2 regions of the Streptomyces sp. NPDC001339 genome follow, and region 2 is predicted to be linked to the other one. Evidence: predicted binding sites of a transcription regulator. Region 2 holds the regulator's gene; the other holds the start of a gene.

Region 1 (14,031 bases), on a different contig from region 2:
GAACGGCTGGTCGGCGGCGTACAGCTCGCTGACGTAGGAGTGGCGCGGGTCCAGGCCGGTCGGGAGCGGGAATTCCAGGACCCAGGCGTTGTAGAGGACGGCGGACGCCGCGAGCAGGAAGGCCGCCGTTGCCTCCCGGCGGCGGCGAGCGCCCGCCCGTACGAGGTCGAGCGACAGCTCGGGGCTTCCGTCTCCGACTCCGGCTCCGCCCCGGACTCCGGTTTCTCTGACACGCATGATCAGGTGTCGCCCACTCTCGTCACACGACATAGCCGAAAATGGATTAATGCAGATACAGATGCGGATGCAGATGGATATGGATGGACGTGGCGGGACATAGCTGGGTATAGCTGGGCATAGCTGAATATATTCAGCTTGATGCACAGGGTAGTCAGCAGGTAGTCGGCTGTCGTCGCAATGGGCCGCGAAACGCCGTTGGGGCGGCACCCCCTGGGAGGAGGGTGCCGCCCCAACGAACTGAGGACGGTTGATCAACCAGTCGCGGTATCAGGTACCAGCGGTGAGAGCTGCTACCCGATGCCAGTGGCCGATCAGAAGTCCATGTCACCGCCCGGCATGCCGCCCGGAGCGGCCGCGGCGGCCTTCTCCGGCTTGTCGGCGATGACGGCCTCGGTGGTGAGGAACAGCGCGGCGATGGAGGCGGCGTTCTGCAGCGCAGAGCGGGTCACCTTCGCCGGGTCGATGATGCCCTCGGCGATCATGTCGACGTACTCGCCGTTCGCGGCGTTCAGGCCGTGACCCGGGGTCAGGTTGCGCACCTTCTCCACGATGACACCGCCCTCGAGGCCGGCGTTGACGGAGATCTGCTTGAGCGGGGCCTCCAGGGCCAGCTTCACGGCGGCGGCACCGGTGGCCTCGTCGCCCTCCAGCTCCAGCTTCTCGAAGACCGAGGAGGCCTGCAGCAGGGCCACGCCACCGCCGGCGACGATGCCCTCCTCGACGGCCGCCTTCGCGTTGCGGACGGCGTCCTCGATGCGGTGCTTGCGCTCCTTGAGCTCGACCTCGGTCGCGGCACCGGCCTTGATGACGGCCACGCCGCCGGCCAGCTTCGCCAGACGCTCCTGGAGCTTCTCGCGATCGTAGTCCGAGTCGCTGTTCTCGATCTCGGCGCGGATCTGGTTGACCCGGCCCTGGACCTGCTCGCTGTCACCGGCACCGTCGACGATGGTGGTCTCGTCCTTGGTGATGACGACCTTGCGGGCGCGGCCGAGCAGGTCGAGACCGGCGTTCTCCAGCTTGAGGCCGACCTCCTCGGAGATGACGGTGCCACCGGTGAGGATGGCGATGTCGCCGAGCATGGCCTTGCGGCGGTCACCGAAGCCCGGGGCCTTGACGGCGACGGACTTGAAGGTGCCACGGATCTTGTTGACGACCAGGGTCGACAGGGCCTCGCCCTCGACGTCCTCGGCGATGATCAGCAGCGGCTTGCCGGACTGCATGACCTTCTCCAGGAGCGGCAGCAGGTCCTTGACGTTGCCGATCTTGGAGTTGGCGATGAGGATGTACGGGTCCTCCAGGGAGGCCTCCATACGCTCCATGTCGGTCGCGAAGTACGCCGAGATGTAGCCCTTGTCGAAGCGCATACCCTCGGTGAGCTCCAGCTCCAGACCGAAGGTCTGGGACTCCTCGACGGTGATGACGCCTTCCTTGCCGACCTTGTCCATGGCCTCGGCGATCAGCTCGCCGATCTGGGTGTCGGCGGCGGAGATGGAGGCGGTGGAGGCGATCTGCTCCTTGGTCTCGACCTCCTTGGCCTGGTCGAGCAGGGAGGCGGAGACGGCCTCGACGGCCTTCTCGATACCGCGCTTCAGGGCCATCGGGTTGGCGCCGGCGGCAACGTTGCGCAGGCCCTCGCGGACCAGGGCCTGGGCCAGGACGGTCGCGGTCGTCGTGCCGTCACCGGCGACGTCGTCCGTCTTCTTCGCGACCTCCTTGACCAGCTCGGCGCCGATCTTCTCGTACGGGTCCTCGAGCTCGATCTCCTTGGCGATGGACACACCATCGTTGGTGATCGTGGGGGCGCCCCACTTCTTCTCGAGGACGACGTTGCGGCCCTTGGGGCCGAGGGTGACCTTGACGGCGTCGGCGAGCTGGTTCATGCCGCGCTCGAGACCGCGCCGTGCCTCCTCGTCGAACGCGATGATCTTGGCCATGTGAAGTGGTCCTCCCGGACTAATGGGGTCTCCCCTGCTCGAACGCAGTTGAGAGCTTGGGGAAGGATTGCTCCGGACCGCGCTGGCGCCCGCGACGGACGACCTGCAGACCTGCGGTGGTTCCTTGCCCCACCGGCCTGCGGGCCTCACCGACCCGGTCCTTCTTTGTCACTCTCACTCGGAGAGTGCTAACGCCAATGATTAGCACTCGGGGCATGAGAGTGCAAGCGGCTCGGAGGGAGTCTCCTCCAGGGGTGAAGGGCGGGAGGGGCGTCCCCGCGGGGAGCACGGCAGTGCGGCGCGGCGACTGACGGGCAGGCAGAAGGCCCGCTCCCCCCTCAGGGGTGCGGGCCTTCCCTACGCAGCAGTCGGTCGGCGTCTCAGGCACTCACCCTGACCATGTCCGCCTGCGGCCCCTTCTGGCCCTGCGAGATCTCGAACTCGACTCGCTGACCCTCCTCAAGGGTGCGATAGCCGTCCATCTGGATCGCGCTGTAGTGCACGAATACATCCGCACCACCGTCGACCGCGATGAAGCCGTACCCCTTCTCCGCGTTGAACCACTTGACGGTGCCCTGAGCCATGCCTAACTCCCCTATTACTGGCCCTTGCGCAGGACCGCACTCCGCGGACCCGGGTCAGACCTCACCCCGCGAAGGCCCGTGGGGTGTGCGCCGGAACGCGTCGACCGCCGCTGAATGTATCTGCACCGATGCCCAGCGCAACAGGTCAATCGGACGAGAATTCTGGCGCCGAAGAATCGGCGATATGGCGTGAAATCCCGTTTCTCCGGGGCAAGTCGGGCCGGATATAACGCATGCAAGCGACAAATGCCGCACACACTTTGAACACAACTCATCGCGATTTCACATGCGTTCGGCATGCGCGCGGGGGTATGCGGGGGTATCCGGAACGGGGATCGCCGCAATGGTATCCCCTTTCACGAAACGGAATTGCCCCGTCCACTTGAATGAACGGGGCAATGAGTGAAGCAATTCCGGTCAAGAAGCGACAGAGATGGCTGAAATCAGATCCCTCTCACGCCCTTCTCAAGTCCCTCTCAAGTCCTTCTCAGATACCTCTCCGCGCGGGTCGAGCGGAGATCCAGCGGGGATTCAGCAGAGATTCAGCAGCCTCCGGCCACCGCCGGGATGATCGAGACGCCCGCGCCGTCCGGGGTCGGCGTCTCCAGACCCTGCTCGAAGCGGACATCGTCGTCGTTGACATAGACGTTCACGAAGCGGCGCAGCTTGCCCGTGTCATCCAGGACACGGGCCGCGATGCCCTGGTGGTTCTTCTCCAGGTCGGCGATCACCTCGGAGAGGGTCCCACCCTCGGCGGCGACCTCGGCCCTGCCGCCGGTGTAGGTGCGGAGGATGGTGGGGATGCGGACGTTGACGCTCATGGGTTCTGCCCTCCGGACAGGGTGATGGAGATGGAGTACGAGTTCGGGAGTCCCGGAGTCCGGTACTGCCTCAGCCGGCCTGGCCGGCCAGGCCGGCCGCGCGGAACGCGTCCAGGCTCGGACGGATCGTGGCCGTGGGCCCGGAGGTCGGCGCGACGGCGTCCAGCGTCTTGAGACCGTCACCCGTATTGAGGACAACGGTGGTCAGGGACGGGTCGATGACGCCGTTCTCGATCAGCTTCCTGGTCACACCGACGGTCACCCCGCCCGCGGTCTCCGCGAAGATCCCCTCGGTCCGCGCCAGCAGCTTGATCGCGTCCACGATCTGCACGTCGTCGACGTCCTCGACCGCCCCGCCCGTACGGCGGGCGATGTCGAGCACATACGGACCGTCGGCGGGGTTGCCGATCGCCAGCGACTTGGCGATGGTGTCCGGCTTCTGCGGCCGGACGACGTCGTGCCCGGCCTTGAAGGCCGCCGATACCGGCGAGCAGCCCTCCGCCTGGGCGCCGAAGATCTTGTACGGCCGGTCCTCGACCAGGCCGAGGGCGATCAGCTCCTTCAGCCCCTTGTCGATCTTCGTCAGCTGTGAGCCGGACGCGATCGGGACGACGATCTGGTCCGGGAGCCGCCAGCCGAGCTGCTCGCAGATCTCGTACGCCAGGGTCTTGGACCCCTCGCCGTAGTACGGGCGCAGGTTGACGTTGACGAAGCCCCAGCCCTCCCCGAGCGGGTCGCCGATGAGCTCCGAGCAGAAGCGGTTGACGTCGTCGTAGTTGCCCTCGATGCCGACCAGGTCGCCGCCGTAGACCGCGGCCATGACGACCTTGCCGGCCTCCAGGTCGTGCGGGATGAAGACGCAGGAGCGGAAGCCCGCCCGAGCGGCCGCGGCGCCCACCGCGCCCGCCAGGTTGCCCGTCGAGGAGCAGGAGAGGGTGGTGAAGCCGAAGGCGCGGGCGGCCTCCAGGGCCTGGGCGACCACGCGGTCCTTGAAGGAGTGCGTGGGGTTGCCGGAGTCGTCCTTGACGTACAGGCCGCCGGTCACGCCCAGCTCGCGGGCGAGGTTGTCGGCCTTGACGAGCTTGGTCCAGCCAGGGTTGAGGTTCGGCTTGCCGGCGACGTCGTCGGGGACGGGGAGCAGCGGGGCGTAGCGCCAGATGTTGGCGGGGCCGGCCTCGATGCGCCTGCGGAGTTCCTCCGTGTCGTACCCCGAGTAGTCGTAGGCGATCTCCAACGGCCCGAAACACTCCACGCAGGCGAAGACCGGGCCGAGCGGGACGCGGTGGCCGCATTCGCGGCAGGAGAGGCCGGATGCGGGGCCGAGGTCGACGGGGGTGGTGCTGGGGGAGCTTGCGACGGTCTGCACTGCCATGGAGGCGAGGCCCTTTCTCCTCATCTTCCTCGCGGCGCATCTCGCCGCGAGACGGATTTGGCACCTTCCCTAGTCGGCGGGAGCCTCGCTGCTGACAGCGGAGACCGACTGGAGGGTTGCCGGGGCTTCAACGGGCCGTTTCCCTCTGCCCCTCTGGATGAGCGGTATGGCACCGGGACGGAGTCCCAGGCGTTTATGGCGCGGCGACCCCGACATGCGAGGGTCATCCGCGTTGTTCAAGACTGTAACCGAAGGCACTGACAGTCGAGACAGTCGTCCGATCCGCGAGATGGATCACAACCGATCACATGCGAGAGGTGTTTACGTGCTGGAAGAGGTGGAGCGCTGGCTGAGCAGCCGCTCCTGGTCCGCCGCCGACCGGCCGCTGGAGCAGCTGCTGGAGGCGAAGCGCCAGTCGGGCCGGACGGTCAGCGTCGTCCTGCCCGCGCTCGACGAGGAGGCCACGGTCGGCGCGATCGTCGCCACGATCCGTGCCGGGCTGATGACCGAGGCGGTCCCTCTGGTCGACGAGCTGGTGGTGCTGGACTCCGGCTCCGCCGACCGCACCGCCGAGGTCGCCGCGGCGGCCGGCGCCCGGGTCGTGCACCGCGACAGCGTCCTGCCGCGGATACCCGCGCTGCCCGGTAAGGGAGAGGTCCTCTGGCGCTCGCTCCTGGCCACCACCGGCGACATCATCTGCTTCGTCGACGCCGACCTGCGCGAGTTCTCCGCCACCTTCGTCTCCGGGATCGTCGGCCCGCTGCTGACGGACCCGGACGTCCACTTCGTCAAGGCGATGTACGACCGGCCCCTGGAGACCGCCGGGGCCACGGCCGCAGTGCAGGACAGCAGTGACCCCGGGGGCGAGCAGGGCGGGAGGGTCACCGAGCTGGTCGCCCGCCCCCTCCTCAACCTGCACTGGCCGCAGCTGGCCGGTTTCGTCCAGCCCCTGGGGGGCGAGTACGCGGCCCGCCGCTCCCTTCTGGAGCGGCTGCCCTTCCCGGTCGGCTACGGCGTCGAGCTCGGTCTGCTTGTCGACGCCCTGCACACCGTCGGCCTGGACGGCCTCGCCCAGGTGGACGTCGGTGTGCGCAAGCACCGTCACCAGGGCGGCCAGGCCCTCGGCCGGATGGCCGCCGCCATCTACCGGGCCGCCCAACTCCGCCTGGCACGAGGCCACTTGGTGCGCCCCCGGCTCACCCAGTTCCGCCGCTCCGAGCAGGGCTTCGCCCCGTACACGACCGAGGTGGACACCGAGGAGCGCCCGCCGATGGCCGAAATCCCCGAGTACGCGGCGCGGCGCGCGGCCTGACCCGCGCTCCGTACGTTTGCGCGGATCCGTCTCGGGTTACTGTCGCGACATGGTCTCCGAGCGCAGCGCGGTCCCCGTAGGTGCCGAGGTTCTCGTCGCGTCCAACCGTGGACCGGTCTCGTACTCCCTGGGGGAGGACGGCACGCTGGCCGCCAAGCGGGGCGGCGGCGGCCTGGTGTCCGGATTGTCGGCGATCGGTCCCGATATCGCCGCGGTGTGGGTGTGTGCCGCGCTGGGTGACGGGGACCGGGAGGCGGTACGGCGGTCGGGGGGCGCCCTGGAGCCGGGCGACACCGGCGGTCAGCGCGTCCGGATGCTGGACATTCCGGCCGAGGTGCACGCCCAGGCCTACAACGGCATCGCGAACTCGGTGCTGTGGTTCGTCCATCACATGCTGTACCAGACGCCGTTGGAGCCGGTCTTCGGGGCGGAGTTCCGGGCCCAGTGGGCGTCGTACGAGGCGTACAACCGCGCCTTCGCGCGGGCGCTGGCCGACGAGGCCGCCGAAGGGGCCGCGGTGCTGGTGCAGGACTACCACCTGGCGTTGGTGCCGGGGATGCTGCGCACGCTGCGGCCCGACGTCCGTATCGCGCACTTCTCGCACACGCCGTGGGCCCCGCCGGAGTACTTCCGGATGCTGCCGGACGACATCGCCGAGCAGCTGCTGAAGGGCATGCTGGGCGCCGATCAGCTGGGGTTCCTCACCCACCGCTGGGCGACCGCGTTCACCGCGTGCTGTGCGGAGGTGCTCGGCGGCACCGGGGGCACCCGGACCGGCGTGTACGGGCTCGGGGCGGACGCCGGCTTCCTGCGCGAGCGGTCGCACCAGGCCGATGTCGACGGCCGGCTGGCCGCGCTGCGCGAGCAGATCGGCACCGGGCCCGACGGCGCGGCCCGCCGGACCATCGTCCGGGTGGACCGCACCGAGCTGTCGAAGAACATCGTGCGGGGCCTGCTCGCCTACCGGGAGCTGCTGGCCGGCCGGCCGTCGTGGCGCGAGCGGGTGGTGCATGTGGCGTTCGCGTATCCGTCACGCCAGGACCTGGCCGTTTACCGGGACTACACGGCCGAGGTCGGGCGCCTCGCCGACGACATCAACGCCGAGTACGGAACGGCGAGTTGGACCCCGGTGGTGCTGCACGTGAAGGACGACTTCGCACGCTCGCTCGCCGCCTACCGGCTGGCGGACGTGGCGCTGGTCAACCCGATCCGGGACGGGATGAACCTCGTCGCGAAGGAGATTCCGGTGGTGTCCGACCACGGCTGCGCGCTGGTGCTGTCGCGGGAGGCCGGGGCGCACGAGGAGCTCGGGGCGGCCGCGCTCACCGTCAATCCGTACGACGTGAGCGGGACGGCCGAGGCGCTGCACGAGGCGCTGTCGATGGACGCCGCGGAACGCGCCGAGCGCACCGAGCGGCTGGCGGCGGCCGCCACGGCACTGCCACCTGCCCAGTGGTTCCTGACCCAGCTGCGGGCGCTGACCGGCTGAAACCGGCCGCTGAGACCGGCCGTCCCGCGGCCCGGCGGCCCCGCGGAGACCGCCCGTCCCGCGGACCGGCTCACCCGGCTGTGAGCCGGTCCGCCAGCATGCCGAGCAGGGCCACGACCCCTGCGGGGCCGTCGACCACCAGGTCGGCGCGGTCGGCCAGTTCGGTGACCTCGTCGCTGCCGCTGCAGACCAGGACGCCGGCCAGACCGTCGGAGCGGAGCCTCTCGACGGCCGCGAAGGCGGCCAGGTCGCCCAGGTCGTCGCCGGCGTAGAGGGCGGTGGACGCGCCCGTTTCGCGGACCCAGTCGGCCAGGGCCACGCCCTTATCCACCCCCGGGGGGCGGAGTTCCAGGACGAAACGTCCCGGTTCGACGATCAGGCCGTGGCGTTCGGCGAGCTGCGTCAGCGGACCGCGCAGCCGCTCGAAGGCGCCCTGCGGATCGTCGGCGCGGCGGGTGTGGACGGCGATGGCGCGGCCGCCCTTGCGTTCGACGGCGGTCTCGACCCAGGTGCCGTGCCAGCCGCCGGAGGCGTCCAGGACGCCGGGGAGCTCGGCCTGTACGGCGGCGATGCCGGGGTGCGGGGGCGGGGCGTGCAGGGTGCCGGTGGCGGCCTCCCAGCGCTCGGCGCCGTAGTGGCCCAGGACGGTGAGGTGGTCCAGGCCGGGTACGGAGTCGAAGCCGCCGAGGCGGACCGCGACGGCGGCCGGCCGCCCGGTGATCACCGCTGCCGCGCGCAGATGCGGCACGAGGCGGCCGAGGGCGGCGACGGCGCCCTCATGGGCGCGAGCCTTCTCCGGGTCCGGGACGATATCGGCGAGCGTGCCGTCGAAGTCGAGGGCGACGACGGCTCGTTCGGGGTGTGCCAGCAGCGCGGCGAGGCCGTCGCGTCCGGCGGCGGTGTCCGGTGTCGGTACGGAGCCGGACCCGGACTCCTGGGTCGGCTGGGACTGCGGCGCGGAATTCCGGGGGCTTCCCATGAACCGACCCTACCGGCGCGCGGCGGGCGCCGGGGGGTCTTCCGCCCCCTCAGCGGCGGGCGCGGCGGTCGTCCCGTACGCGCCGCAGGCGGTTGACGGTGACGGGATCGTGGGCGAGGGCGCGGGGATCGTCCAGCAGGGCGTTCAGAAGCTGGTAGTAGCGGGTCGGCGAGATACCGAGCTGCTCACGTATGGCGCGCTCCTTGGGCCCGGGCGCCGGCCAGGAACGGCGTTCAAGGGCGAGCAGGGCCTCGTCCCGAGGCGAAAGTCCTGACGTGTCTGGCACGCCGTCCAGCGTACCGCTGCGCCTGTCCGCTGCGCTTGGCTGCCTTCCCACGTACTTGACTTTCCCGCCGTGGCGCCTGGCGGCGGGCCGTTGCCGCTGCGCGGGGCTGTACGTCACGGGTGCGCCCCTCCGAACTTCGTTCTGCGGTCCGCCCCCTCCCGTGGGTGGGTGGAAGAAGACCGGTGGGGGTGTACGTAAGCGATCGTCTGCTGGCAGTGGACCACTCGCGTACAGCCCCACTCACCGTTTTTTCTCCCACTCCCGGGAGGGGCCGCTCCGCAGGACGAAGTCCGGAGGAGCGGACCCGCGCCCGACACACCCACGCCCGCCGCAGGCGCAACGGCGAGAAGACGCACGGCGGGAAAGCCGAAAACGTGGGAGGTCAGCCCAGCGCAGCGCTGTCCGCCTCGTCCGCCACATGCTGGATCTCCGTGAGCACCCCGGCCGGGTTCCCCTTGGGGCCGACCGCCGTGCCCATCTTGGCCTTGATGGTCTTGGAGACCAGCGGCCAGGAGGTCTTGTTCGCCGGGTAGAACTCGGCGGTGGCGAGCTGCTCGAGGAAGCCGTGCAGCTTGGCGTACTTGGTGTCGGCGAGCATCGTCTGGCGGGCGGACGTGGTGACCGGCAGCAGGCCGTAGTCGCCGGAGAACTTCACGACGTTCTTCTTGCTGTAGACGAAGTCGAGGAACTTGCCGGCCTCGGTGCGGTGGCCGTTCTGCTTGAAGGCCATCATCCAGTCGGCGACGCCCATGGTGGCCTTCGCCTTGCCGTCGATGCCGGGCAGCTCGACGGTGCCGTAGTCGATGCCCTTGGCCTCGGCCTGCTTCATCAGGGTGGGGTGGCCGTTGAGCATTCCGACCTTGCCGTCGGCGAAGCCCTGGAAGGCGTCCTCACGGTTGAGCTTGGCCGGGTCGGAGCCGGTCAGGCCCTTGCCGACGAGGTCGTTCTTCAGCCACTCGAAGGTCTTGACGTTCTCCGGGGAATCGATGCGGTACTTGCCGATGGTGTCGGTGTACGAGCTGCCGCCGCTGAGCATCCAGATCAGCGTCTCGGCCTGGGTCTCCTCGGGGCCGAGCGGCACCGCGTACGGCATCTGCACGCCCTTGTCCTTGAGGAGCTGGGCGTCGCGGGCGATGTCGCTCCAGGTCTGCGGCGGGGCCTTGACGCCGGCCTCGGCGAACAGCTTCTTGTTGTAGAAGAGCCGGCGGGTGCTGGCGCCGAAGGGCATGCCGAACTGGACGCGCCGGTATTCGCCGGTCTCCGCGAGGGCGGGGGTGAAGTCGCCCTGGGTCGAGATGGAGAGGAGCTGGTCGACGCTGTAGAGCTGGTCCTTGGCGGCGTAGTCGGCGTACGCGCCGATCTGGGCGAGGTCCGGGGCGTGGCCGCTCTTGACCAGTTCCTCGACCTTCTTGTCGACGTCCTTCCAGCTGTAGACCTCGACGTCGATCTTGATACCGGGGTTCTTCTTCTCGAAGGCGCGGGTGAGCTGGTCCCAGTAGCGCTGGGAGCTGTTGGCCGGGCTGTCTCCGTACTCCGCCGCGACCAGCTTGAGGGTGACATCGCCGTCGCCCGAGCCGCTGCCGCAACCGGTGAGAGTCAGCGTCATGGTGGTGGCGATCGCCGCCGCCAGGCTCAGGTACCGCCGCTGCACCGCTTTTTACCCCTTGTCCGTTTCCGGGATTCCGTGCTTGCCGGGTGTGGCAACGCCGTCTCGGGGATCGCCCGCGCCCGGCATGAACAGCGGGTTTCTTCCCGTGTTCTCCACAAGGTCTACACCACGGAAGATTGCGTTCCGTCACCGGGCTCCCGCGCGTGGCCGCCGCCCGCCCCCAGCCCCGGTCCTGCCGCCGGCCACCGGTGAGTGGACTAGACCTTTCGGGGCGGTGCGCGCGAAACTGTTCCCGTGAGACACGTCATCGCCCTCGATGTGGGCGGCACCGGGATGAAAGCCGCCCTCGTCGGGGTGGACGACACCGCGCCGCCCGAGACGACGCCCCCGGCGCCCCCGGTCCTCCTCTACGAGGCGCGGCGCCCCACCGGCCGCGAGCGCGGCCCGGACGCGGTGATCGAGGCCGTCCTCGGCTTCGCCGCCGAACTCCGCGACATCGGCGCCGAGCGCTTCGGCGCCCCCGCCGAGGCGGCCGGCGTCGCCGTCCCCGGCATCGTCGACGAGGCGTCCGGCACCGCCGTCTACGCCGCGAACCTCGGCTGGCGGGACGTACCGATGCGGGCGCTGCTGTCCGAGCGGCTCGGCGGGCTGCCGGTCGCCCTCGGCCACGACGTCCGCACCGGCGGCCTGGCCGAGGGCCGGATCGGCGCCGGCCGGGGCGCCGAGCGCTTCCTGTTCGTCCCGCTGGGCACCGGCATCGCGGGCGCCATCGGCATCGGCGGCCGGATCGAGGCCGGGGCGCACGGCAGCGCGGGCGAGATCGGCCACATCGTCGTACGCCCCGGGGGCCGCGCCTGCGGCTGCGGCCAGCGCGGCTGCCTGGAGACGGTGGCCTCGGCCGCCGCGGTGGGCCGGGACTGGGCCGCGGTCTGCGGCGATCCGCAGGCCGGCGCCGCGGACGCGGCCAAGGCCGTGGCGTCCGGCGACGAGCGGGCCCGCGCGGTGTGGCAGAACGCGGTGGACGCGCTCGCCGACGGCCTGGTCACCGGGCTCACCCTGCTCGACCCGGAGACGCTGATCATCGGCGGCGGGCTCGCCGAGGCGGGCGACACGCTCTTCACACCGCTCCGGGAAGCCGTCCGCCGGCGCGTGACGTTCCAGCGGCTCCCCTCGATCGTTCCGGCGGCCCTGGGGGACGCCGCCGGGTGCCTGGGCGCGGGACTCCTCGCCCGGGATCTTCTCTCCACGGAGGTAACCGCCTGATGGCACAGCACCAGTCCGCGCAGCCGTCCTCGGCCCCCCGCCGCACCGTACTGGCCGGCGCCCGGATCGCCCGGCCGTCGGGCGTCGTCGAGGACGGCCGGATCACCATCGAGGGCAGCCGGATCGTCGGTGTCCACAGCCGCGGCCTCGACCGGAGCGAGCGCGACGGGCACGGCGCCGGCCGGGACGAGGACCGCGCCGCGCACGGCGACGGGACCGGCGCCACGCGGGTCATCGACCTCTCCGGCCACCTCATCGTCCCCGGCTTCGTCGACCTCCACGTCCACGGCGGAGGCGGCGGCTCCTTCTCGTCCGCCGACCCGGACGAGTGCCTGACGGTCATCGAGACCCACCGCAGGCACGGCACCACCTCGATGGCCGCCTCCACCGTCACCGGCGAACTCTCCGAGCTCGCCCGGCAGGCCGGAGTACTCGCCGAGCTCGTCCAGCAGGGCGAGCTGGCCGGTATCCACTTCGAGGGTCCGTTCATCTCCCCGCACCGCTGCGGCGCCCATCAGCCGGAGCTGCTGCGCGACCCGGACCCGGCGGACGTCCGCAAGCTCCTCGACGCCGCGCACGGCACCGCGGCGATGATGACCGTCGCGCCGGAGCTGCCCGGCGGCCTGGATTCCGTACGGCTGCTCGCCGACGCCGGGGTGATCGCCGCCATCGGCCACACCGACTCCTCGTACGACGCCACCCGCCAGGCCATCGACGCCGGCGCCACCGTCGCCACCCACCTCTTCAACGCGATGCCGGGGCTCGGCCACCGGGCGCCGGGCCCGGTCGCCGCCCTCCTGGAGGACGAGCGGATCACCGTCGAGCTCATCAACGACGGCACCCATCTGCACCCGGCGGTCCTGCAACTGGCGTTCCGTGAGGCGGGCGACGGGCGGGTCGCGTTCATCACGGACGCGATGGGCGCGGCCGGTATGAACGACGGGATGTACCCGCTCGGCCCGATGCGGGTCGAGGTCAAGGACGGTGTCGCCCGGATCAGCGAAGGGCCCACCGCCGGTTCGATCGCGGGCTCCACGCTCACCCTGGACCGCGCCTTCCGACGCGCCGTCACCATCGACGGGCTGACCGTCGATCAGGCCGTACGGGCACTTTCGGCCAACCCCGCCCGCCTCCTGGGCATCGCGGACCGCACCGGCTCCCTGGAGGCGGGCAAGGACGCCGACCTGGTGGTGTTCGACGCGGAGTACCGCCTGGTGGGCGTCGCGCGCCGGGGCGAGTGGCTGGTGCACCCGACGGCCGCGTAAGGCGGGCGGTGGGTCTGGGCCAACCGCCACCGGCGATGGCATGATCGCTCGCGCACTTGTCCGTACGCCTGTGCCGCGCGCGGTTGCCCGACCCACGCCCACCCGCCCGGCCATGACTTCCCGGAGGGGCGACCATGATCCTCACGGTCACGCTGAACGCCGCCCTGGACATCACCTACCGCGTCCCCCGGCTCCGCCCGCACGGCACGAACCGGATCACCCAGGTGTCCGAACGCCCCGGCGGCAAGGGCCTGAACGTCGCCCGCGTACTGGCCGCGCTCGGTCACCGTACGGTCGCCACCGGCTTCGCGGGCGGCGGCACCGGCGAGGCGCTGCGCGCGCTGCTCGCGGACACCGAGGTCACCGATGCGCTCGTGCCGATCGGCGGCGCCACCCGCCGTACCGTCGCCGTCGCCGACGAGGCCACCGGCGACACCACCCAGCTCAACGAGCCCGGCCCGACCGTCTCCCCCGCCGAATGGGACACCTTCCTCGGCAGCTACGGCGAACTGCTGGCCGGCGCACGGGCGGTGGCCCTGTGCGGCAGCCTCCCGCCGGGTGTCCCGGTGGACGTCTACGCCCGCCTCACCCGCGCCGCGCGCGCCGCCGGCGTCCCTGTCCTCCTCGACACCAGCGGCGAACCGCTGCGCCGCGGCCTGGCCGCCCGCCCGGACCTCGCCAAGCCCAATGCCGACGAGCTGGCCGCACTCACCGGCAGCACCGAACCGCTGCGCGCCGCCCGCGAGGCCCGCCGCCGCGGCGCGCACGCGGTGGCCGCCTCGCTCGGCCCGGAGGGCATGCTCGCGGTCACCGCCGACGGCGTCTGGCAGGCCGCCCCGCCCGACCGGTTCGCCGGCAACCCGACCGGCGCCGGCGA
Region 2 (14,031 bases):
GGCGCACAGCCGGGAGGCCGGCGGCGGCTGGCAGCGCGACAGCCATGACCTGGAGGGCGGCGGCTACGACCGGGTGGCGCTGGCCCTGATGCACGCCATCCTGCGGGACAGCGGGACGCGGCTGATCCTCAACGTCCGCAACGGGACGACGGTGCCGCAGCTGGATCCGGACGCGATCGTGGAGACGGTGTGCGAGGTGACCGCCCACGGTCCCCGGCCGCTGCCCTGTGCGCCCCTGCGGGAGGACCAGTTGGGTCTGATGCTCCAGGTCAAGGCGGTGGAGCGGGCGGCGGTGGCGGCCGCGGTGTACCAGGAGCGCGGCGCGGCGCTGCGCGCGCTGGCGCTGCACCCGCTGGTGGACTCGCCCGCGGTGGCCGCCCGCATCCTGGAGCGGGCGGCCCGGGAGGCGTAACGGCCCGGGAAGCGTTGCGGCCCGGGGGGGGCATTGCGGCCCGGGAGGCGGAGGCGTACGGCCGGAGAGGCGTAACAGCCGGGATGCCGTCCCACCCCCGGGAATGCCGTCCCACCCCGCCGCGTTGTGGCCCCGCAGGGGGCCCTCGCGACCCTTAGGGGATCTGTTCGACCGCCCCCTAAGGGTCGTCCCGCCTGCTGGAGGCCGTCCCGCCTGGGGGGCTCCCCCCGCCGCCCCCCGCCCCGCGGCAGCGCCGCTACGGTCGCTTCCACTCCTCCGCGTGAGCCGCCTCGGCCCCCACGGTCGTCTCCTCCCCGTGCCCGGTGAGCACCCGCGTCTCCGGCGGCAGCGTCAGCAGCCGCTCCCGGATCGACCCGACGATCGTCGGGAAGTCCGAGTAGGACCGGCCGGTGGCACCGGGCCCGCCGTGGAAGAGCGTGTCCCCGGTGAAGACCACGCCCAGTTCGGGCGCGTACAGGCAGACCGCCCCCGGGGCATGGCCGGGCGTGTGCAGCACCCGCAGGTCCGTGCCGGCGATGGTCAGGACCTGGCCGTCGGCCAGCGCCGCGTCCGGCACGGTGCCGGGGTGGGTCATCCGCCACAGCGGCAGGTCGTCGGGGTGCAGATGGATCCGGGCGCCGGTACGGGCGGCCAGCGCCGGGGCGGCGTCGATGTGGTCGTTGTGCGCGTGGGTGCAGAGGATCGCGCGCAGCGTGCGGCCGCCGAGGGCCTCCTCGATGGCGTCGGCGTCATGGGCGGCGTCGATGACCACCGCCTGGTCGTCGTCGCCGACGATCCAGACGTTGTTGTCGACGTCCCAGGTGCCGCCGTCGAGGGAGAAGGTGCCGGACGTGACCAGATGGTCGATACGGGCCGGCATCAGAGCGTCACCACCGAGCGCAGGACGTCGCCGGCGTGCATCCGCGCGAAGGCCTGCTCGACGTCCTCGATGCCGATGGTCTCGGTGACGAACGCGGCGAGGTCGATACGGCCCTGCTGGTGGAGGTCGATCAGCATCGGGAAGTCCCGGGAGGGCAGGCAGTCGCCGTACCAGGAGGACTTGAGGGCGCCGCCACGGCCGAAGACGTCCAGCAGGGGGAGGTCCAGGGTCATCTCCGGGGTGGGGACGCCCACCAGGACGACGGTCCCGGCCAGGTCGCGGGCGTAGAAGGCCTGCCGGTACGTCTCGGGCCGGCCGACCGCGTCGATGACGACATCGGCGCCGAAGCCGCCGGTCAGCTCGCGGATCGCCTCGACGGGGTCGTCGGTGCGGGAGTTGACGGTATGGGTGGCGCCCATGGTGCGCGCGGTCGTCAGCTTGCGGTCGTCGATGTCGACGGCGATGATCCTGGCCGCGCCGGCGAGCCGGGCGCCGACCACGGCCGCGTCCCCGACGCCGCCGCAGCCGATCACCGCGACCGAGTCGCCGCGGCCGACGCCGCCGGTGTTGAGGGCGGCGCCGATACCGGCCATCACCCCGCAGCCCAGCAGCCCGGCCACCGCGGGCGACACCTCCGGGTCGACCTTGGTGCACTGCCCGGCGGCGACCAGCGTCTTGTCGGCGAAGGCGCCGATGCCGAGCGCGGGGCTGAGCTCCGTGCCGTCCGTCAGCGTCATCTTCTGCCGAGCGTTGTGGGTGTCGAAGCAGTACTGGGGGCGGCCGCGCAGACAGGCCCGGCACTGGCCGCACACCGCGCGCCAGTTCAGGATGACGAAGTCGCCGGGGGCGACATCCGTGACGCCGTCGCCGACCGCCTCCACCACACCGGACGCCTCGTGCCCGAGCAGGAAGGGGAACTCGTCGTTGATGCCGCCCTGCTTGTAGTGCAGGTCGGTATGGCACACCCCGCACGCCTGGATCTTCACCACGGCCTCGCCGGGCCCCGGGTCCGGTACCAGGATCGTCTCCAGCCGGACCGGTTCGTTCTTCCCCGGCGCGATCACGCCGCGCACTTCCTGTGCCATCGGAACAGCCCCTTTCAGAGATGCGGAGTTGCAGAGATGCGGAGTTGCAGAGATGCAGGGATTCGACGATGGAGATGTCGAGATTCCAAGATCACATACGGGTCCACTGTGGCGCACCGCCACGGAGCCGTGCCTCACCGTACGCGCGCCGTGCGACCTGGCGCAGGCCCCCCTCAGGCGTGCGGTACCGGTCCGCCGCCGGGAGGGAGGCGACCGCCCGCCGGCTGCGAGTCTTTATCAAATCGTTGAATCTACGCGCGTAAGTGAACGGCGAGCCTCTGCTACATCTACCGGTGACCATTCGTGCCACCCGAAGGAGACGCGCATGCCGCGCCCCGTTCGCTTCCGTTCCGTCCTGCCCCGTCCCGCGCTGTCCCGCCGCGCCCGCTTCGGCGCCGCGACGGTCACCACCCTTGTCGCCGGCACCGCCGTCTTCGGCATCGGCCAGGCCACCGCCGAGCACTCCGTACCGCGCACCGACAAGGAGATCCCCAACCTCACCCAGGTGCAGGACAAGATCAAGGCGTACTACGGCGACACGGTGACGGCCGACGGCGAGCACTACGCGTCCCCGGACAGCAACTACGCCCGCCAGGTCCGCGGCATCGAGGCCAAGGCCCGCGCCTACCTGTCCAAGGCCCTCGCGAAGCACGACAAGGACGGCGGCAAGGACGGCGACCAGGGCGACGGAAAGGGCAATGGAAAGGGCGGCAGGAAGGACGGCGGGAAGACCCGTCCCGCCATCGTCCTCGACATGGACGACACCACCCTGCTCACGTACAACTACGAGCTCAAGGTGGGCTTCAACTACACCCCGGAGACCCAGAACAAGTACCTCGAAAGCACCGACATGGATCCGGTCTTCGGGATGAACAAGCTCGTCAACTGGGCCCGCGGCAAGGGCGCCGAGGTCTTCTTCATCACCGGCCGCAAGGAGTCGCAGCGCGAGTGGAGCGTGCGCAACCTCAAGAACGTCGGCTATGACGTCGCGCTCGACCGCAAGCACGTCTACCTGAAGAACAAGGAGAACCCGCCGGCCTACCTGCCCTGCGGCGCCACCTGCACGACCGTCGAGTACAAGGCGGGCACCCGCAAGTACATCGAGTCCCTCGGGTACGACATCGTCGCCAACTTCGGCGACCAGCACAGCGATCTGAACGGCGGCTACGCGAAGAAGACCTTCAAGCTGCCCAACCCGATGTACTACCTGCCGTAGTCGCGGGAGAGCCGTAGACAGGTCCTGGCCCGGCGCTCAGCGCCGCTTCGGCACCGGCACGCGCAGCAGGTCCCTGGCGATGGTCAGTTCGCCGGTGAAGCCCGCTGCGCGTGCCTGCCGTTCGAACTCCCCGGGGTCGTCGTAGCGCTGCGAGAAGTGCGTCAGGACAAGATGCCGTACGCCCGCCCGGGCCGCCACCTCCGCCGCCTGCCCCGCGGTCAGGTGCCCGTGGTCCTCGGCCAGCCGGACGTCCTCGTCGAGGAACGTCGACTCGATGACGAGCATGTCCGTGCCCTCCGCGAGGGCGTGCACCCCGGCGCACAGCCGGGTGTCCATGACGAAGGCGAAGCGCTGGCCGGGACGCCGCTCGCTCACCTCGTCGAGGGTGACCCCGTTCAGCTCGCCGAGCCGCTGGAGGCGCCCGACGTCCGGCCCGCTGATGCCGCGCTCGGCCAGCAGCTCCGGCAGCATCCGCCGGGAGTCCGGCTCCACGAGGCGGTAGCCGAACGACTCGACCGGGTGCGAGAGCTTGCGCGCCTCCAGGACGTACGCCTTCGAACTCTCCAGCACACCGTCGACCGCGACCGGCCGCTGGACCAGCCGGACGGTCTCCCGGTACGCGGTGGCGTAGCGCAGCCGCTCGAAGAAGCGCTCCCCGCTGGCCGGGTAGTGCGCGGTGACGGGGTGCGGCACCCGGTCCAGGTTGATCCGCTGGATCACCCCGGCCAGGCCGAGCGAGTGGTCACCGTGGAAGTGCGTGATGCAGATCCGGTTGAGGTCATGGGCCGCGACCCCGGCGCGCAGCATCTGGCGCTGGGTTCCCTCGCCGGGGTCGAAGAGCAGCCCCTGGCCGTCCCACCGCAGCAGATAGCCGTTGTGGTTGCGGTGGCGCGTGGGAACCTGGCTGGCGGTGCCGAGGACGACCAGTTCACGTACGGACACAGCTGCTTACCCGGGGGGCCACTGGAGACCGCGGCCGCCCAGCACGTGCAGATGGGCGTGGAAGACGGTCTGGCCCGCGCCGGCGCCGGTGTTGAAGATGACCCGGTAGCCCGAGCCCTCGATGTCGTCCGTGGCGGCGACCTCGCGGGACTCACGCAGTATGTCGGCGATGACCTGCGGTTCGGCGGCCGCCAGGGACGCGGCGTCGGGGTAGTGCACCCTGGGGATGACCAGGACGTGCGTCGGCGCCTGGGGGTTGATGTCGCGGAACGCGACAGTGGTCTCGGTCTCCCGGACGATGGTCGCCGGCACCTCCCCCGCCACGATCTTGCAGAACAGGCAGTCGGCCTGCGCTTCACCCGCCACAGGTGGCTCCTCCCGGATCATCCGTCATACGCGCGGTACGTACGGTACGTACGGCCTCGGATGCTACCGGGCGGGGCGTACGGGGGTGGCCACCGCACCCGCACACGGCGCGGGCGCCCCTCGCACACACCCCGGCGGCGAACGGGCGCCGGTCCTCTCCGGCTCACTAAGCTGACCACTGACCACCGATCACTTTCGCCCACAACCGGGAGTTATGCACCATGGCAACCACGCGCACCGCTCTGACCCACTGGGAAGGCAACCTCATGGAGGGCAAGGGCCAGGTGTCCCTCGCCTCCTCCAACGTCGGTACGTACGACGTGAACTGGCCCGCCCGCGCGGAGCAGCCGAACGGCGTCACCAGCCCTGAGGAGCTGATCGCGGCCGCCCACTCCTCCTGCTACTCCATGGCCTTCTCGCACGGCCTGGCGGGCAAGGGCTACACCGTCGCCGCCCTCGACACTAAGGCGGACGTCACCTTCCAGCCGGGCGAGGGCATCACCGCCATCGCCCTGACGGTCAAGGCCAGCGTCCCCGGCCTGTCGGAGGAGGAGTTCCAGGCGGCGGCCGAGGACGCCAAGAAGAACTGCCCGGTGAGCCAGGCGCTGGCGGGCGTCAAGAACATCACGCTGGACGCCCAGCTCGTCTGACGCGACGACGGCGACGGCCGTCCGGCGCCACCGCGGCACCGGGCGGCCGTCGCGCTCAACTCCAGCGGCCCGTACGCCCCAGAAGAAGGGCCGTCGCCGCGGTGCCGGCCGTCGAGGTGCGGAGGACCGTCGGGCCCAGCCGGTACGGCGTGGCGCCGGCCTCGGCGAAGGTGGCGAGCTCCTCCGGGGAGACGCCGCCCTCGGGGCCGACGACGAGCACGATCCGGCCGGTGGCGGGGAGTTCGGCGGTGGCGAGCGGGGAGCTGCCCTCCTCGTGGAGGACGGCGGCGAAGTCCGCGTCCGCGAGCAGCGCCGCCACCTGCTTCGTCGTCAGCGGGTCGGCGACCTCGGGGAAGGTCAGCCGACGCGACTGCTTGCCGGCCTCCCGGGCCGTGGCACGCCACTTGCCCAGCGATTTGGCGGCCCGCTCGCCCTTCCACTGGGTGACACAACGCGCCGCCGGCCAGGGCACGATGGCGTCCACACCGGTCTCGGTCATCGTCTCGACGGCCAGTTCGCCGCGGTCGCCCTTGGGCAGCGCCTGGACAACGGTGATGGCCGGGCTCGGCGGCTCCTCGGTGCGGAGTTCCGCGACGGCGACGGTGAGCCGGTCCTTGCCCTCGACAGCGGCCACCGTGCCGTAGGCGCCGGCGCCCTGGCCGTCCGTGAGCACGATCTCCTCGCCGGCCCGCAGCCGGCGCACCGACACCGCGTGCCGCCCCTCGGGGCCGTCCAGCGTCAGAGTGCCGCCGGCCCGTACGTCCGCGAGCGAATCGATGAGGAAGACGGGCGCGGTCATGAGGCACTTCCGGGGGTGGGACGGGTCAACGCGGCGCGCGCCACGTCCAGTTCGGTGGCCAGGACCTCGACGAGCCGCGCGGCGGGCATCTGCCGGGCCAGCCGGTGGCCCTGGCCCGCCCAGAGGTTCATGCCCTGCGGGTCGCCCGCCCTGGCGGCGGCCTTGCGCACGGTGGAGGTGAGGTAGTGGACGGCGGGGTAGGCGGCCGGCGCGTACGGGCCGTGCTCGCGCAGGAAACGGTTCACCAGCCCGCGGGCCGGCCGTCCGGAGAACGCCCGGGTCAACTCCGTATGAGTGAACAGGGGGTTGGTGAGCGCCTGCTTGTGCAGCGGGCTGGCGCCCGACTCGGGGGTGGCGAGGAAGGCGGTGCCCAGCTGCGCCATGGTCGCCCCGGCGGCCAGTACGGCGGCGATCTGCGCCCCGCGCATCAGCCCGCCCGCGGCGATCACCGGGATCCGCACCGCCTCGCGGACCTGGCCGAGCAGCGCCAGCAGCCCCAGGCTCGCGCCGGTCCCGTCCGCGTGCGGATCGTCCCGGTGGGTGCCCTGGTGACCGCCGGCCTCCACGCCCTGCACACAGACCGCGTCCGCGCCCGACCACTGAGCGGCCTGGGCCTCGGCGACGGTGGTGGCGGTGACGACGGTGTACGTACCGACCTCGGCGAAGGCGTCGAGGACGGCGCGCGGGGGGCAGCCGAAGGTGAAGGACACCACCGGCACCGGGTCCTCCCGCAGGATCGCGAGCTTGGCCTCGTAACCGTCGTCGGCGGGCCCGTCGGTGTCGCCGAGTTCGGTCTCGTACCAGGCGGCCTCACCGGCGAGCTGCTCGCGGTAGACGTCGACGGCGGAGCTGTCGGACAGGGCGGGCTGCGGCATGAAGAGGTTGACGCCGAAGGGCCCGTCGGTCAGCGACCGCAGCTGTTTGATCTCCTGGTACATGCCGTCGGCGGTTTTGTAGCCGGCGGCGAGGAAGCCGAGGCCGCCGGCGCCACAGACGGCGGCGGCCAGCGCGGGGCCTGAGCCGCCCCCGGCCATGGGGGCCTGCACGATCGGATGACGGCAGAGATCGGTCAGCGCGGTGGGCATGCGCACATCGTGTCACGCCCACCGCGCCGCTCCGAACCGGGGCGGACCCCGGCCGGACCCGCCTACCGCCCGTTAAAGCCGGACCCGCCTACCGCCCGTTGAAGGCGTCCTTCAGGCGCGAGAACAGCCCCTGCTGCCCCGGCTGACTGTGCCTGCCCGGGGGACACCCCCCGGACCCCCGGCCCCTCGCCTACCGCCCGTTGAACGCATCCTTCAACCGCGAGAACAGCCCCTGCTGCCCCGGCTGGAACTGCCCCGTGGGCCGTTCCTCGCCGCGCAGCTTGGCGAGCCGGCGCAGCAGCTCCTCCTGCTCGGGGTCGAGCTTGCCGGGCGTCTGCACCTCGACGTGGACGATCAGGTCGCCGCGGCCGTTGCCGCGCAGGTGGGTCACCCCGCGCTGGTGCAGCGGGATCGACTGGCCGGACTGGGTGCCGGGCCGGACGTCGACCTCCTCCACCCCGTCGAGCGTCTCCAGCGGGCACTTCGTGCCCAGCGCCGCCGCCGTCATCGGAATGGTGACCGTGCAGTGCAGATCGTCGCCGCGCCGCTGGAAGACCGGGTGCGGCAGCTCGTGGATCTCGACGTAGAGGTCACCGGCGGGGCCGCCGCCGGGGCCGACCTCGCCCTCGCCCGCGAGCTGGATGCGGGTGCCGTTGTCGACACCGGCCGGGATCTTGACGGTCAGGGTCCGGCGGGAGCGGATCCGTCCGTCGCCGGCGCACTCGGGGCACGGCGTCGGCACGACCGTACCGAAGCCCTGGCACTGCGGACACGGCCGCGACGTCATGACCTGGCCGAGGAAGGACCGGGTGACCTGGGAGACCTCACCACGGCCGCGGCACATGTCGCAGGTCTGGGCGGAGGTGCCGGGGGCGGCGCCCTCGCCGGTGCAGGTCGTGCACACCACTGCGGTGTCGACCTGGATGTCCTTGGTCGTACCGAAGGCCGCTTCGCTCAGCTCGACATCGAGCCGGATCATGGCGTCCTGGCCGCGGCGGGTCCGCGACCGCGGGCCGCGCTGCGACGCGGTGCCGAAGAAGGCGTCCATGATGTCCGAGAAGTTGCCGAAGCCCGCGCCGAAGCCCGCGCCGCCACCGGCGCCGCCGGACTGCGAGAGCGGGTCGCCGCCGAGGTCGTAGACCTGCTTCTTCTGCGGATCCGACAGGACCTCGTAAGCGGCGTTGATCTCCTTGAACCGCTCCTGGGTCTTGGGGTCCGGGTTCACGTCCGGGTGCAGCTCGCGCGCCAGCCGGCGGAACGCCTTCTTGATCTGGTCCTGCGAGGCATCGCGCTGTACGCCCAGGACCGCGTAGTAATCCGTGGCCACTTACGACTCCGCCAGGATCTGTCCGACGTAACGTGCCACTGCGCGTACCGCTCCCATCGTTCCGGGGTAATCCATGCGGGTCGGTCCGACCACGCCGAGTTTGGCGACTGCCTCGTCGCCCGAACCGTAACCGACCGTGACCACCGAGGTCGAGGTCAGGCCTTCATGGGCGTTCTCATGCCCGATACGTACGGTCATGCCCGAGTCCTTGGCCTCCCCGAGGAGCTTGAGCAGCACCACATGCTCCTCAAGGGCCTCCAGTACCGGACGGATGGTCAGGGGGAAATCGTGCCCGAAGCGGGTGAGATTAGCCGTACCGCCGATCAGCAGCCGCTCTTCGGTCTCCTCCACCAGAGTCTCCAGCAACACCGACAGCACTGTCGAGACCGTGCCGCGGTCCTCCTGTTCGAAGGACTCCGGAAGATCCTGCACCAACTGGGGCACGTCCGTGAACCGGCGCCCCACGACCCGGCTGTTCAGCCGCGCCCGGAGGTCGGCCAGGGAGGCCTCGGCGAACGGCGCCTGGCAGTCGACCAGCCGCTGCTCGACCCGTCCGGTGTCCGTGATCAGTACGAGCATCAGGCGGGCCGGGGCCAGCGCCAGCAGCTCGACGTGCCGGACCGTGGACCGGGTCAGCGACGGGTACTGCACCACCGCGACCTGCCGGGTCAGCTGCGCCAGCAGCCGGACCGTGCGGCCCACCACATCGTCCAGGTCGACCGCGCCGTCCAGGAAGCTGTGGATCGCCCGCCGCTCCGGGCTGGACAGCGGCTTGACGCCGGCCAGCCGGTCGACGAACAGGCGGTAGCCCTTGTCGGTCGGGATCCGCCCGGCGCTGGTGTGCGGCTGGGCGATGTAGCCCTCGTCCTCCAGCGCGGCCATGTCGTTACGGATGGTGGCCGGGGAGACCCCGAGCTTGTGGCGCTCCGTGAGTGCCTTGGAGCCGACCGGCTCCTCCGTCCCGACGTAGTCCTGGACGATGGCGCGCAGCACTTCCAGCCTGCGTTCACTGAGCATCCTGCGCACCTCCAGTCCGGCCGTCCCGCCGTCTCGTTTCTCCTGGCACTCACCCGGGCCGAGTGCCAGACCATGAGCCAGTGTACGGCCGGGTAGCACCGGCACGGCAAGGCCCGCCTCACGCAGCGCGCACCCGACGCACGCCCGACGGCCGCCTCGGACGGTCCGCCGGCCGTCACCGGATGGTCCGCTCACCTCACCGTGATCACCATCGTCGCAGGTGGCCGACGTGGTAGCTGGCCGGCCATGATGTCGATGGCCATGATCAGGCGGTCCGCCGGGCAACGCCATCGCGAGGGGGCTAGCGTCTCGGTATGCGCACTGCTTGGGAAGAGGCCGGGTGGGAACAGCTCGGTGAAGGCGTCGCCAGGCGCCGGATGCCGGGCTGGGACGAGACGATCGGGGTGATCGCCGGGGCGTCCGGCGTCATGATCGTCGACACCGGCGCGACCATCCGTGACGGCGCGGATCTGCGCCGGTCGGTCCGCGGTGTGCTGGGCCGGGACGTGACGCATATCGCGCTCACCCATCCGCATTTCGATCACGTCCTGGGCACCGCGGCCTTCGCCGGCGTCGCGGTATTCGGCGCGGCCGGCCTCGGCGACCTGCTGCGCCGCGACAAGGACGCGCTGCGGCACGACGCGATCCGTCATGGTGTCGACCGGGACGCCGCCGCGGAGGCCACCGACCTGCTCGTCGTCCCGCACCACCATGTGCACGACCAGCTCACCGTCGACCTCGGCGACCGCCCGGTGCTGCTGGCGAATGTGGGTCCCGGCCACACCGCGCACGACCTGGCCGTCCTGGTGCCCGGCCGGCACGGCGCCCCCGAGATCGTCTTCTGCGGTGACCTGGTCGAGGAGTCCGGCGAACCGCAGGCCGGCCCGGACGCACTGCCGCGGCGGTGGCCGGCGGCCCTGGACCGGCTGCTGGCCCTCGGCGGCGAGGACGCGGTGTATGTGCCCGGCCATGGCGCCGTGGTGGACGCCGCCTTCGTCCGGGCACAACGGGACGCGCTGGCCGCCCGCTTCGGCGTGTCTCCCGCCTGACCCGCCGCCCTCTCCCGCCCGGCCCGCTGCCTTCTCACCGCCTGGCCTGGTGCCCTCTCCCGCCTGACCGTTGCCTTCTCGCCGCCTGACCTGCTGCCTTCTCTGCGCTTTCCCGCCGCCTTCGCTCCGCCGCGCCTCCGCGGCTGTCCTATCGTCTGGCGCATGCGCAGCAGACAGTACGGTCCCGACCTCACGCCTCCCTGGAAGAAGCAGCGGCCCGCACCCGAGGTGCCGGCCGATCCCGATCTGGTCGTCGAGGAGGTCACCAGCGGCTTCTGCGGTGCCGTGATCCGCTGTGAGAAGACCGCCGAGGGCCCGACGGTCACCCTGGAGGACCGCTTCGGCAAACACCGTGTCTTCCCGATGACGCCCCGCGGCTTCCTCCTGGAGGGCAAGGTGGTCACCCTCGTACGCCCTCAGCGACAGCAGGCGGCGCCGAGCGGCCCGGCCCGTACGGCGTCCGGCTCCCTCGCCGTCCCCGGCGCCCGCGCCCGGGTCGCGCGCGCCGGGCGCATTTACGTCGAGGGGCGGCACGACGCCGAACTGGTCGAGCGGGTCTGGGGCGACGACCTGCGCATCGAGGGCGTGGTGGTGGAGTACCTGGAGGGCATCGACGACCTGCCGGCGATCGTCCGCAGCTTCGCCCCCGGGCCGGACGCACGACTGGGGGTACTGGTGGACCACCTCGTCCCCGGCTCGAAGGAGTCCCGGATCGCGGCCGGGGTGACCGGTGAGCATGTGCTGGTCGTGGGCCACCCGTACATCGATGTGTGGGAGGCGGTGAAGCCGTCGTCGGTCGGCATTCCGGCCTGGCCGGCCGTACCGCGCGGGCAGGACTGGAAGACGGGGGTCTGCCGGGCGCTGGGCTGGCCGGAGAACACGGGGGCGGCGTGGCAGCGGATTCTGTCGGGCGTGCGGTCTTACAAGGACCTGGAGCCACAACTCCTGGGGCGGGTGGAGGAGTTGATTGATTTTGTTACGGTCGGCGGTGCCGGTTGATGGCGGGCAGGGTGCCGAACTGGGTGGTGTCGAGCTTGATGCCGAGGGCGTCGATACGGATCGGCTTACCGAACGGGACGGTGCGCTGGACCTCGTAGTCGGCGTCCTCCCCCGCCCCGTAGGGCTCCGTGAGGAGTACGCAGCGGGCATCGTGCGGGTCGATGACGAGGTACGCCGGGATGCCCCCGGCTGCGTAGACGGATCGCTTGAGGCCGTAGTCACGGTCGACGCTGCTTCCCGAGACCACCTCCAGCAGCATCGTCACATCCGACGCCGGCACGAGCCAGCCATCACCTTCGCATGCCCCGCGCTCCATCACGACGAGGTCGGGCCGCGGATAGCTCGGCTCACCGGCGATCGCGACGTGCTGGAGCTGAAGGCGCGCCCATTCGTCGCGCGGGAACTGATTCATCACTCTCGTGACGATCTTGTTGTGGACAATATCCGGGCCCCCGGACAGCACGATGCTCCGGCGCAGCAGCTCCGCCCGCACCCCCTCCGGCGGCTCGAACTGCTCGAAGTACTCCATGATCGCCTGGTCACGCACCGCGCCCAACCACCCAACTGTCCCCGCCTGCCGCTGTGTTGTCGACAGCCTAGAACGGCAGAAGGCGGTGAAGCGGGCTTCGCCGTGAGATCACCCCGCCGAGTGATCAGTCCACCAGGTCCCTGACCACCGCGTCAGCCAACAGCCTCCCCCGGAGCGTCAGCACGGCCCGCCCCTCCTCGTACGGACCGGCGTCCAGCAGACCGTCCGCCAGGGCCTTGCGGGATGCCGCGAGGCCGTCCGGGCGCAGCAGGGACAGGGAACAGCCCTCGCGCAGCCGCAGCTCCAGCAGGATGCGCTCCACACGGCGGTCCTCGTCGGCCAGGACCTCGCGGCCCGCGCCCGGCGACCGTCCGTCCCCCAGCGCCTGGGCGTAGGCGCCCGGGTGCTTCACGTTCCACCAGCGCACGCCGCCTATGTGGCTGTGGGCGCCGGGGCCGGCGCCCCACCAGTCGGCGCCGGTCCAGTACAGCTCGTTGTGGCGGCAGCGGGCGGCCTCGGTGGTGGCCCAGTTGGAGACCTCGTACCAGTGGAAACCGGCCGCTGACAGAGCCTCCTCGGCGATCAGATAGCGGTCGGCGTGCACATCGTCATCGGTCATCGGGACCTCGCCACGACGGATCCGGCGGGCCAGCTGGGTGCCCTCCTCGACGATCAGGGCGTACGCGGAGATGTGGTCGGGGCCGGCGCCGAGGGCGGCGTCGAGGGATGCCCGCCAGTCGTCGTCGGTCTCGCCGGGGGTGCCGTAGATCAGGTCGAGGTTGATGTGCCGGAAGCCGGCGGCGCGGGCCTCGGCGACGCAGGCCTCGGGGCGGCCCGGGGTGTGCGTACGGTCGAGGATCTTCAGGACGTGCTGCCGGGCGCTCTGCATACCGAAGGAGACGCGGTTGAAACCGCCGGCGAGCAGCTCCTCCAGGTAGGCCGGGCCGACGGACTCGGGGTTGGCCTCCGTGGTGATCTCGGCGCCGGGGGCGAGGCCGAATTCGTCGCGGATCGCGGCGAGCATGCGGCCCAGGTCCGCGGCGGGGAGGAGGGTCGGGGTGCCTCCGCCGACGAAGACCGTCTCTACGGGGCGCGGGTCGTCGCCCAGCACCTTGCGGGCCAGCCGGATCTCCTCGACAACGGTGTCGGCGTAGTTGTCGCGGGAGGCCAGGGCGCCGCCGGAGCCGCGCAGCTCGCTCGCGGTGTAGGTGTTGAAGTCGCAGTAGCCGCAGCGGGTCGCGCAGTACGGCACATGCAGATAGAAGCCGAGGGGCCGCCGGGCGGCCCCCACCAGCGCATGGCGGGGCAGCGCCCCGTCCTCGGGCATCGGCTCACCATCAGGCAGTGCGGAAGGCATGGGATCCATTGTCCGTCATGGGACCGACAACGTCCGTCAGAGGACCGGCGGCCTGGATTCCGGCCGGTGACGGCCTGGATTCCGGCCGGTGAGCACTGGTGGATGTCGCTTTCGCCGGTGGGCGGCTACGAGAGGCCGCCCGCCGCCTTGAGCACGAGAAGTGCCAGGTCGTCGTCGGGCGGGGCGGGGTCGAAGGCGTGGACGGCGGTGCGGAGGTGATCGGCGAGGGCCTTGGCGCTCAGGCCGACGCCTGCCGCGAGGGCCTTGGCCAGCCCGTCCTCGTCGTCGAAGAGCCGGCGGCCGGAGCGGCGCTCGGTG

What was found. The regulator HrcA, encoded in region 2, represses chaperone genes, less so after heat shock. The targets are predictions, from matches to a motif close to TTNGCACTCNGNNNNNCNGAGTGCNAA.
Region 1: groL (chaperonin GroEL) is a predicted target of HrcA. The motif match lies at 2,340-2,366, and genes of this name have one in related genera.

The regions. Positions count from the first base shown of each region.
Region 1 is NZ_JBIAWT010000012.1:61,341-75,371, forward strand. Features, by position in the region: gene ACFY12_RS29615 (DUF998 domain-containing protein) at 1-237, opposite strand, end outside; gene groL (chaperonin GroEL) at 552-2,174, opposite strand; gene ACFY12_RS29625 (cold-shock protein) at 2,555-2,758, opposite strand; gene ACFY12_RS29630 (MoaD/ThiS family protein) at 3,301-3,579, opposite strand; gene thrC (threonine synthase) at 3,650-4,951, opposite strand; SAM riboswitch class I at 4,969-5,115, opposite strand; gene ACFY12_RS29640 (glucosyl-3-phosphoglycerate synthase) at 5,277-6,263, shown strand; gene ACFY12_RS29645 (trehalose-6-phosphate synthase) at 6,313-7,752, shown strand; gene otsB (trehalose-phosphatase) at 7,823-8,731, opposite strand; gene ACFY12_RS29655 (DUF3263 domain-containing protein) at 8,781-9,017, opposite strand; gene ACFY12_RS29660 (extracellular solute-binding protein) at 9,400-10,668, opposite strand; gene ACFY12_RS29665 (ROK family protein) at 10,960-11,889, shown strand; gene nagA (N-acetylglucosamine-6-phosphate deacetylase) at 11,889-13,154, shown strand; gene ACFY12_RS29675 (1-phosphofructokinase family hexose kinase) at 13,289-14,031, shown strand, end outside.
Region 2 is NZ_JBIAWT010000009.1:238,915-252,945, forward strand. Features, by position in the region: gene ACFY12_RS26610 (6-phospho-beta-glucosidase) at 1-412, shown strand, start outside; gene ACFY12_RS26615 (MBL fold metallo-hydrolase) at 669-1,292, opposite strand; gene ACFY12_RS26620 (S-(hydroxymethyl)mycothiol dehydrogenase) at 1,292-2,377, opposite strand; gene ACFY12_RS26625 (HAD family acid phosphatase) at 2,703-3,593, shown strand; gene ACFY12_RS26630 (ribonuclease Z) at 3,630-4,535, opposite strand; gene ACFY12_RS26635 (histidine triad nucleotide-binding protein) at 4,542-4,901, opposite strand; gene ACFY12_RS26640 (OsmC family protein) at 5,123-5,551, shown strand; gene ACFY12_RS26645 (16S rRNA (uracil(1498)-N(3))-methyltransferase) at 5,607-6,350, opposite strand; gene ACFY12_RS26650 (nitronate monooxygenase) at 6,347-7,435, opposite strand; gene dnaJ (molecular chaperone DnaJ) at 7,626-8,762, opposite strand; gene hrcA (heat-inducible transcriptional repressor HrcA) at 8,763-9,779, opposite strand; gene ACFY12_RS26665 (MBL fold metallo-hydrolase) at 10,094-10,828, shown strand; gene ACFY12_RS26670 (DUF3097 domain-containing protein) at 10,991-11,827, shown strand; gene ACFY12_RS26675 (Uma2 family endonuclease) at 11,805-12,374, opposite strand; gene hemW (radical SAM family heme chaperone HemW) at 12,481-13,713, opposite strand; gene ACFY12_RS26685 (SpoIIE family protein phosphatase) at 13,839-14,031, opposite strand, start outside.